Streptantibioticus cattleyicolor NRRL 8057 = DSM 46488: one gene and its partner. Each later gene encodes a partner of the first gene's protein in a complex. Links are inferred from orthologs where the notes say so. Each region holds a gene or a part of one and is shown on either strand. Other genes may lie near its edges.

Region 1 (3,039 bases):
CGCGGTGGCCCGGCCGGTGTTGTAGACCTTCTCCAGCACGTACGGGATGGCCACCAGGAACGTCGGCCGGAAGCCGGCGAGGTCGGCCAGCAGGTCCTCGGTGGCGATGCTCGGCGCGTGCCCCAGCCGCACCCGGGCCCGCAGGCAGCCGATGGCGACCATCCGGCCGAGGACGTGCGACAGCGGCAGGAACAGCAGCGTGGAGGCCGGCTCGGTGCTCACCGACCTGAAGACCGGGTGCAGCAGCTCGACGGCGTTGTCCACCTCGGCGAAGAAGTTGCCGTGGGTGAGCACGCACCCCTTGGGCACGCCGGTGGTGCCGGAGGTGTAGACGAGGGTGGCGATGGTGCGCGGGGTGAGCGCGGCCCGCCGCCGGGTCACCTCCTCGTCGTCCACCGCCCGCCCGGCGGTGACGAGTTGCCCGAGCGCCCCGGTGTCGAGCTGCCACACCTCGCGCAGCCCGGGCACCTGTCCGCGCACCGAGGTGACCAGCCGGGTGTGCTCCACGCCCTCGACCACGCAGGCCACGGCGCCGGAGTCGGCCAGGATCCACGCGGTCTGGGCGGCCGAGGAGGTCGGGTAGACCGGGACCGTGATCGCCCCGGCGGCCCAGGCGGCGAAGTCCAGCAGGGTCCACTCGTAGCGGGTACGGGACATGATCGCGAGCCGGTCGCCGGGCTGGATCCCGGCCGTGACCAGCCCCTTGGCCAGCGCCAGCACCTCGTCCCGGAAGGCGGCGGCGGTCACCGGCCGCCACTGGCCCGCGGTGTCCTTGCGGCTCAGCACGGTCTCGTCGGGGGCCTCACGGGCGTTGTCGAACGGTATGTCGGCGAGGCTGCCGGACGCCTCCGGCACCAGGGGCGCCGCGGCGGCCTGGACGACCCGCCCGTTCTCGTAGGTCAACTCCGGTTCTACGGACGTGGGTTGTGGTGGTGGTGACACGACGCGGGACATCGGCGGCTCCAGGGTCGTAGGCGGTGGTGCGGTGCCGGTCGGTGGTGTGTCGGGGCGTGGGGGTACGTCAGGGGCGTTCGAGGATCGCGGTGACGCCCTGGCCGCCCGCCGCGCAGATGGAGATCAGGCCGCGGCCGGGACCTCCGCGTTCGGCGAGCAGGGTGGCCAGGGTGGCGACGATCCGCGCGCCGGTCGCGGCGAACGGGTGGCCGGTGGCCAGCGAGGAGCCGGCCACGTTGAGCCGGGAGCGGTCCACGGTGCCCAGCGGCGCGGGCAGGCCCAGCCGGGTGGCGCAGAACCGCGGGTCCTCCCAGGCCGCCAGGGTCGCCAGCACCTGGGAGGCGAACGCCTCGTGGATCTCGTACAGATCGAAGTCGCGCAGGGTGAGCCCGGCCCGGCGCAGCATCCTGGGCACCGCGTACGCCGGGGCCATCAGCAGCCCCTCCTCGCCGCCGGCGAAGTCCACCGCGGCCGTCCGCGTGTACGTGAGGTACGCCAGCGGTTCCAGGCCGTGCGCGGCGGCCCACTCCTCGCCGGCCAGGAGCACGACGGCGGCGCCGTCGGTCAGCGGGGTGGAGTTGCCCGCGGTCATGGTGGCGTCGGGGGCGTCCAGCCCGAAGACCGGGCGCAGCGCGGCCAGCTTCTCCGGGGTCGAGCCGGGCCGCAGGTTCTGGTCGCGGGCGAGACCGCGGTAGGGGGTGACGAGGGTGTCGAAGAAGCCGCGGTCGTAGGCGGCGGCGAGGTTGCGGTGGCTGGCGGCGGCCAGTTCGTCCTGCTCCCGGCGGCCGATGCCCCAGCGCCGGGCGGTCAGCGCGGCGTGCTCGCCCATGGAGAGCCCGGTACGCGGTTCGGCGTTGCGCGGGATCTCCGGCACCAGGTGGCGCGGGCGCACCCGGGCCAGCAGCCGCGCCCGGGCCGGCCAGGAGGCGGCGCGGCGGGCGGCCAGCAGCAGCCGGCGCAACTCGTCGTTGACGCCGAGCGGCGCGTCGCTGGCGGTGTCGGAACCCCCGGCGATGCCCCAGTCGAGCTGACCCAGGGCGATCTTGTTGGCGACCGCGACGACGCTCTGCAGCCCGGTGCCGCACGCCTGTTGCACGTCGTACGCCGGGGTGGCCGGGTCGAGCGCGCTGCCCAGCACCGTCTCCCTGGCGAGGTTGAAGTCCCGGCTGTGCTTGAGGACGGCGCCGGCCACGAACTCGCCGGGACGGGTGCCGGCCAGCCCGTACCGCTCGATCAGCCCGCCCAGCGCCGCCCCCAGCAACTCCTGGTTGGACGCGGTCGCGAACGGGCCGTCGGAACGGGCGAACGGGACGCGGTTGCCGCCGAGCACCGCGACACGGCCAGCGGTGAGCATGGGCTTCTCCTGTCGTCTCCTTGGCCCGGGGCCGGGGCGTCAGTAGCCTTACCGGCGGTAAACTTACTCCAGAGTAAGGAGAAGGCCAATGGCCGATCGCTACCTTCGTCTCACCGGTACCGCCCCCGGCCGCTTCCTCACCCGCCGCCTCGGTCTGCCCCGGCCCGTCCCGCTGCGCCGGTGGTCGGCGGAGCGCCCCACCCTGGAAGGTCCGGTGCTGCTGCGGACCGCCGGGGCCGGTCCGCACACCGCCGCGCTGCGCACCGTGGTGGAGGCCACCGGGCTGCCGGTGCTGGACGGCCCCGGCCCCGCGTGCGCCGCCGTGGTGGTGGACGCCACCGGGGTGGCCGACCCCGCCGCGCTGGCCGGGGTGCACACCGCGCTCCACCCGGTGGTCCGCTCGGTCACCACCGGCGGCCGGATCGTCGTGCTCGGCACGGTGCCCGGTGACGACCCCGGCCAGGCCGCCGCCCAGCAGGCGCTGGAGGGGTTCGTCCGCTCGCTCGGCAAGGAGATCGGACGCGGCGTCACCGTGCAGCTCGTCCGCCTCGCCGACGGGGCCGGGCCCGCGGCGGCCGGGTCCACGCTGCGCTTCCTGCTGTCCCCCAGGTCGGCCTACGTCAGCGGCCAGGTGATCACCGTCGGCCCCGGCGCCCCCGCCCCGGCGTCCGCGCCGGACGACCCGGACCGGCCGCTCGCCGGCCGCACCGCGCTGGTCACCGGCGCCGCCC
Region 2 (3,160 bases), 1.8 Mb from region 1 along the record:
GCTGCTGCCGCCGCCGCAGCTCGGTCCGCGCCGGGTGGGCCACTACGGCCCCGAGCACCTGGCGCGGCTGGCGCTGATCGAGGAGTTGCAGCACCAGGGGCTGACGCTGGCGGCCATCGAGCGCTACCTGGAGCAGTTGCCGCCCGGGATCTCCGCGCACGACCTGGCGATCCACCGGGCGCTGGTGGCCTCCTGGGTGCCGGAGGACGCCGCCGAGGTGACCTTGGAGCAGCTGGAGCGGCGGACCGGGCGGGCGCTGACCGGGGAGGACGTCGACCGGCTGGCGGCGATGGGGGTGCTGGAGCGCACCGGGGACGCGGAGGTCTTCCGGGTCGATCCGGGCATCCTGCACCTGGGGGTGCGGCTGCTGGACGTGCCGATCACGCTGGAGGCGGTGCTGGCCTCGCGGGAGGTGGTGCTGGAGCACGCCCGGGCGGCGGCGCGGGAGTTGAGCCGGCTGTTCCGCGCGGAGGTGGGGGACGCCTCGGCCACCGAGGACATCGCGGCGGTCAAGTCGCTGTCGGCCTCCATGCAGCCGCTGGTGGTGCAGGCGTTGGTGACCGCGTTCCAGCGGACGCTCAAGGAGGAGCTGCGCGCCTGGTTCGACGGGGAACCGGGCGCGCAGTCCGGGCGGTGAGCGGTCAGCGGGCGTCGGTGAAGACCTCGCCGCGTTCCGCCTTGGCCAGCAGCAGCGGCGGCGGGGCGAAGCGGTCGCCGTAGGCCGCCTGGAGTTCCCTGGCCCGGGCTACGAAGCCGGGCAGGCCGCCCTCGTAGCCGTTGACGTACTGGAGCACCCCGCCGGTCCAGGCGGGGAAGCCGATGCCGAGGATGGAGCCGATGTTGGCGTCGGCGACCGAGGTCAGCACGCCCTCCTCCAGGCAGCGCACCGAGTCCAGCGCCTCGGCGAAGAGCATCCGCTCCTTGATGTCGGTGAAGGGGACGTCGGCGTCGGGGCGGGTGAAGTGTTCGCGCAGCCCCGGCCAGAGCCTGGTGCGCCGGCCGTCGGCGTAGTCGTAGAAGCCGGCGCCGCCGCCGCGTCCGGTGCGGCCGAACTCGTCGACCATGCGGTCGATGACGGCCTCGGCGGGGTGGGCGGTCCAGGTGCCGCCGGCCGCCTCGACGGCCTGCCGGGTCTCGTTGCGGATCTTGCGCGGCAGGGTCAGGGTCAGCTCGTCCATCAGCGTCAGCACCTTGGCCGGGTAGCCGGCCTGGGCGGCGGCCTGCTCGATCGAGGCGGGTTCGACGCCCTCGCCGACCATGGCGACGCCCTCGTTGATGAACTGGCCGATGACGCGGGAGGTGAAGAAGCCCCGGGAGTCGTTGACCACGATCGGGGTCTTGCGGATCCGGCGGACCAGGTCGAAGGCGCGGGCCAGCGCGGTCTGTCCGGTGCGCTCGCCCTTGACGATCTCCACCAGCGGCATCTTGTCCACGGGTGAGAAGAAGTGCAGGCCGATGAAGTCCTCCTGGCGTTGGACGCCCTCGGCGAGCAGGGTGATCGGCAGGGTGGAGGTGTTGGTGCACAGCAGCGCGTCGGGGGCGACGACGCCCTCGATCTCCTGGAAGACCTTGTGCTTGAGGGCGGTGTCCTCGAAGACCGCCTCGATCACCGCGTCGCAGCCGGCCAGGTCGGCGGTGTCGGCGGTGGGGGTGATCCGGGCCAGCAGTTCGTCGCGTTCCCTCTCGGTGGTGCGCCCCTTGGCGAGCGCCTTGTCGAGCAGGGTGGCCGAGTACGCCTTGCCGCGTTCGGCGGCCTCGGCGGTGACGTCCTTGAGGACCACGTCCAGGCCGGACTTGGCGCAGGCGTAGGCGATGCCGGCGCCCATCATGCCGGCGCCGAGGACGGCGACCCTGGTGACGGTGGACGGCTCGACGCCGGCCGGGCGGGAGGCGCCGGAGTTGACCGCCTGCATGTCGAAGAAGAACGCCTGGATCATGTTCTTCGAGATCGGTCCGCAGGCCAGTTCGGTGAAGTAGCGGGCCTCGATGACCTGGGCGGTGTCGAAGTCGACCTGGGAGCCCTCGACGGCGGCGGCCAGGATGTCGCGGGGCGCGGGGTAGGGGGCGCCGCCCAGTTGCTTGCTGAGGTTGGCCGGGAAGGCGGGGAGGTTGGCGGCGAACGCGGGGTGGGCCGGGGTGCCGCCGGGGATCTTGTAGCCGTCGGTGTCCCAGGGCTGGCGGGCGTCGGGGTGGGCGTCGATGAAGGCGCGGGCCTTGGCCGTCAACTCCTCGGGCGTGGCGGCGAGTTCGTGGACCAGGCCGGCCTCCACCGCGCGGCGCGGGGTGTACCGGGTGCCCTGGAGGAGCACCTTGAGCAGCGCGTCGGCGATCCCCATCAGCCGTACCGTGCGGACCACGCCGCCGCTGCCGGGCAGCAGGCCGAGGGTGACCTCGGGCAGGCCGATGCGGCTGCCGGGGGCGTCGAGGGCGACGCGGTGGTGGCAGGCGAGGGCGATCTCGTAACCGCCGCCGAGGGCCGCGCCGTTGATGGCGGCGACGACCGGCCGGCCGAGCGTCTCCAGGCGGCGCAGCAGCCGCTTGACGCGCATGCCGCCCTCGAAGACCTCGGCGGCGTTCTCGGGGGTGGCGCGGATCAGGTCGCGCAGGTCGCCGCCGGCGAAGAAGGTCTTCTTGGCGGAGGTGACGACGACGCCCCGGATGGTGTCGCGTTCGCTCTCCAGGCGGCCGACGACGGCGTCGAGGGAGTCGGCGAAGGCCGCGTTCATGGTGTTGGCGGACTGGCCGGGGTCGTCGAGGACGAGGGTGACGACACCGTCGGCGTCCTGTTCCCAGCGGATCGTGGTGCTCTCGGGCATGGTGTGGGTCTTCCGTGAGGCGGGGTGGGCGGGGGCGGGGCGGGTCAGATCCGCTCGACGACGGTGGCGATCCCCATGCCGCCGCCGACGCACAGGGTGACCAGGCCGTACCGCTGGTCGCGCCGTTCCAGTTCGTCGACTACGGTGCCCAGCAGCATGGCGCCGGTGGCGCCGAGCGGGTGGCCCATGGCGATGGCGCCGCCGTTGACGTTGACCTTGTCCAGCGTGAGCCCCATGTCCTTGACGAAGCGCAGGACGACGGCGGCGAACGCCTCGTTGATCTCCACCAGGTCGATGTCGTCGATGGTGAGCCCCGCCTTGGCGAGCGCCTTGCGGCAGGCGGG

Evidence for each region.
Region 2: the proteins of SCATT_RS16345 (region 1) and SCATT_RS24125 are in contact, whole or in part, in a solved structure (PDB 8BNU), measured with the Escherichia coli proteins. The link is inferred for Streptantibioticus cattleyicolor NRRL 8057 = DSM 46488 from one-to-one orthologs.

The regions. Positions count from the first base shown.
Region 1 is NC_017586.1:3,677,172-3,680,210, reverse strand. Bases 166-2,975 are described here. They hold SCATT_RS16345 (acetyl-CoA C-acetyltransferase), read right to left. Parts: upstream 2,309-2,975; coding sequence 1,022-2,308; downstream 166-1,021. Other genes in these bases: SCATT_RS16340 (3-oxoacyl-ACP reductase), read left to right, coding at 2,397-2,975; SCATT_RS16350 (AMP-dependent synthetase/ligase), read right to left, coding at 166-954. In the rest of the region: more of SCATT_RS16350, read right to left, coding at 1-165; more of SCATT_RS16340, read left to right, coding at 2,976-3,039.
Region 2 is NC_017586.1:5,508,757-5,511,916, reverse strand. The notes cover bases 230-3,160. They hold SCATT_RS24125 (3-hydroxyacyl-CoA dehydrogenase NAD-binding domain-containing protein), read right to left. Parts: upstream 2,817-3,160; coding sequence 642-2,816; downstream 230-641. Other genes in these bases: SCATT_RS24120 (acetyl-CoA C-acetyltransferase), read right to left, coding at 2,861-3,160; SCATT_RS24130 (MerR family transcriptional regulator), read left to right, coding at 230-637. In the rest of the region: more of SCATT_RS24130, read left to right, coding at 1-229. UniProt on the Escherichia coli protein: Catalyzes the formation of a hydroxyacyl-CoA by addition of water on enoyl-CoA. Also exhibits 3-hydroxyacyl-CoA epimerase and 3-hydroxyacyl-CoA dehydrogenase activities.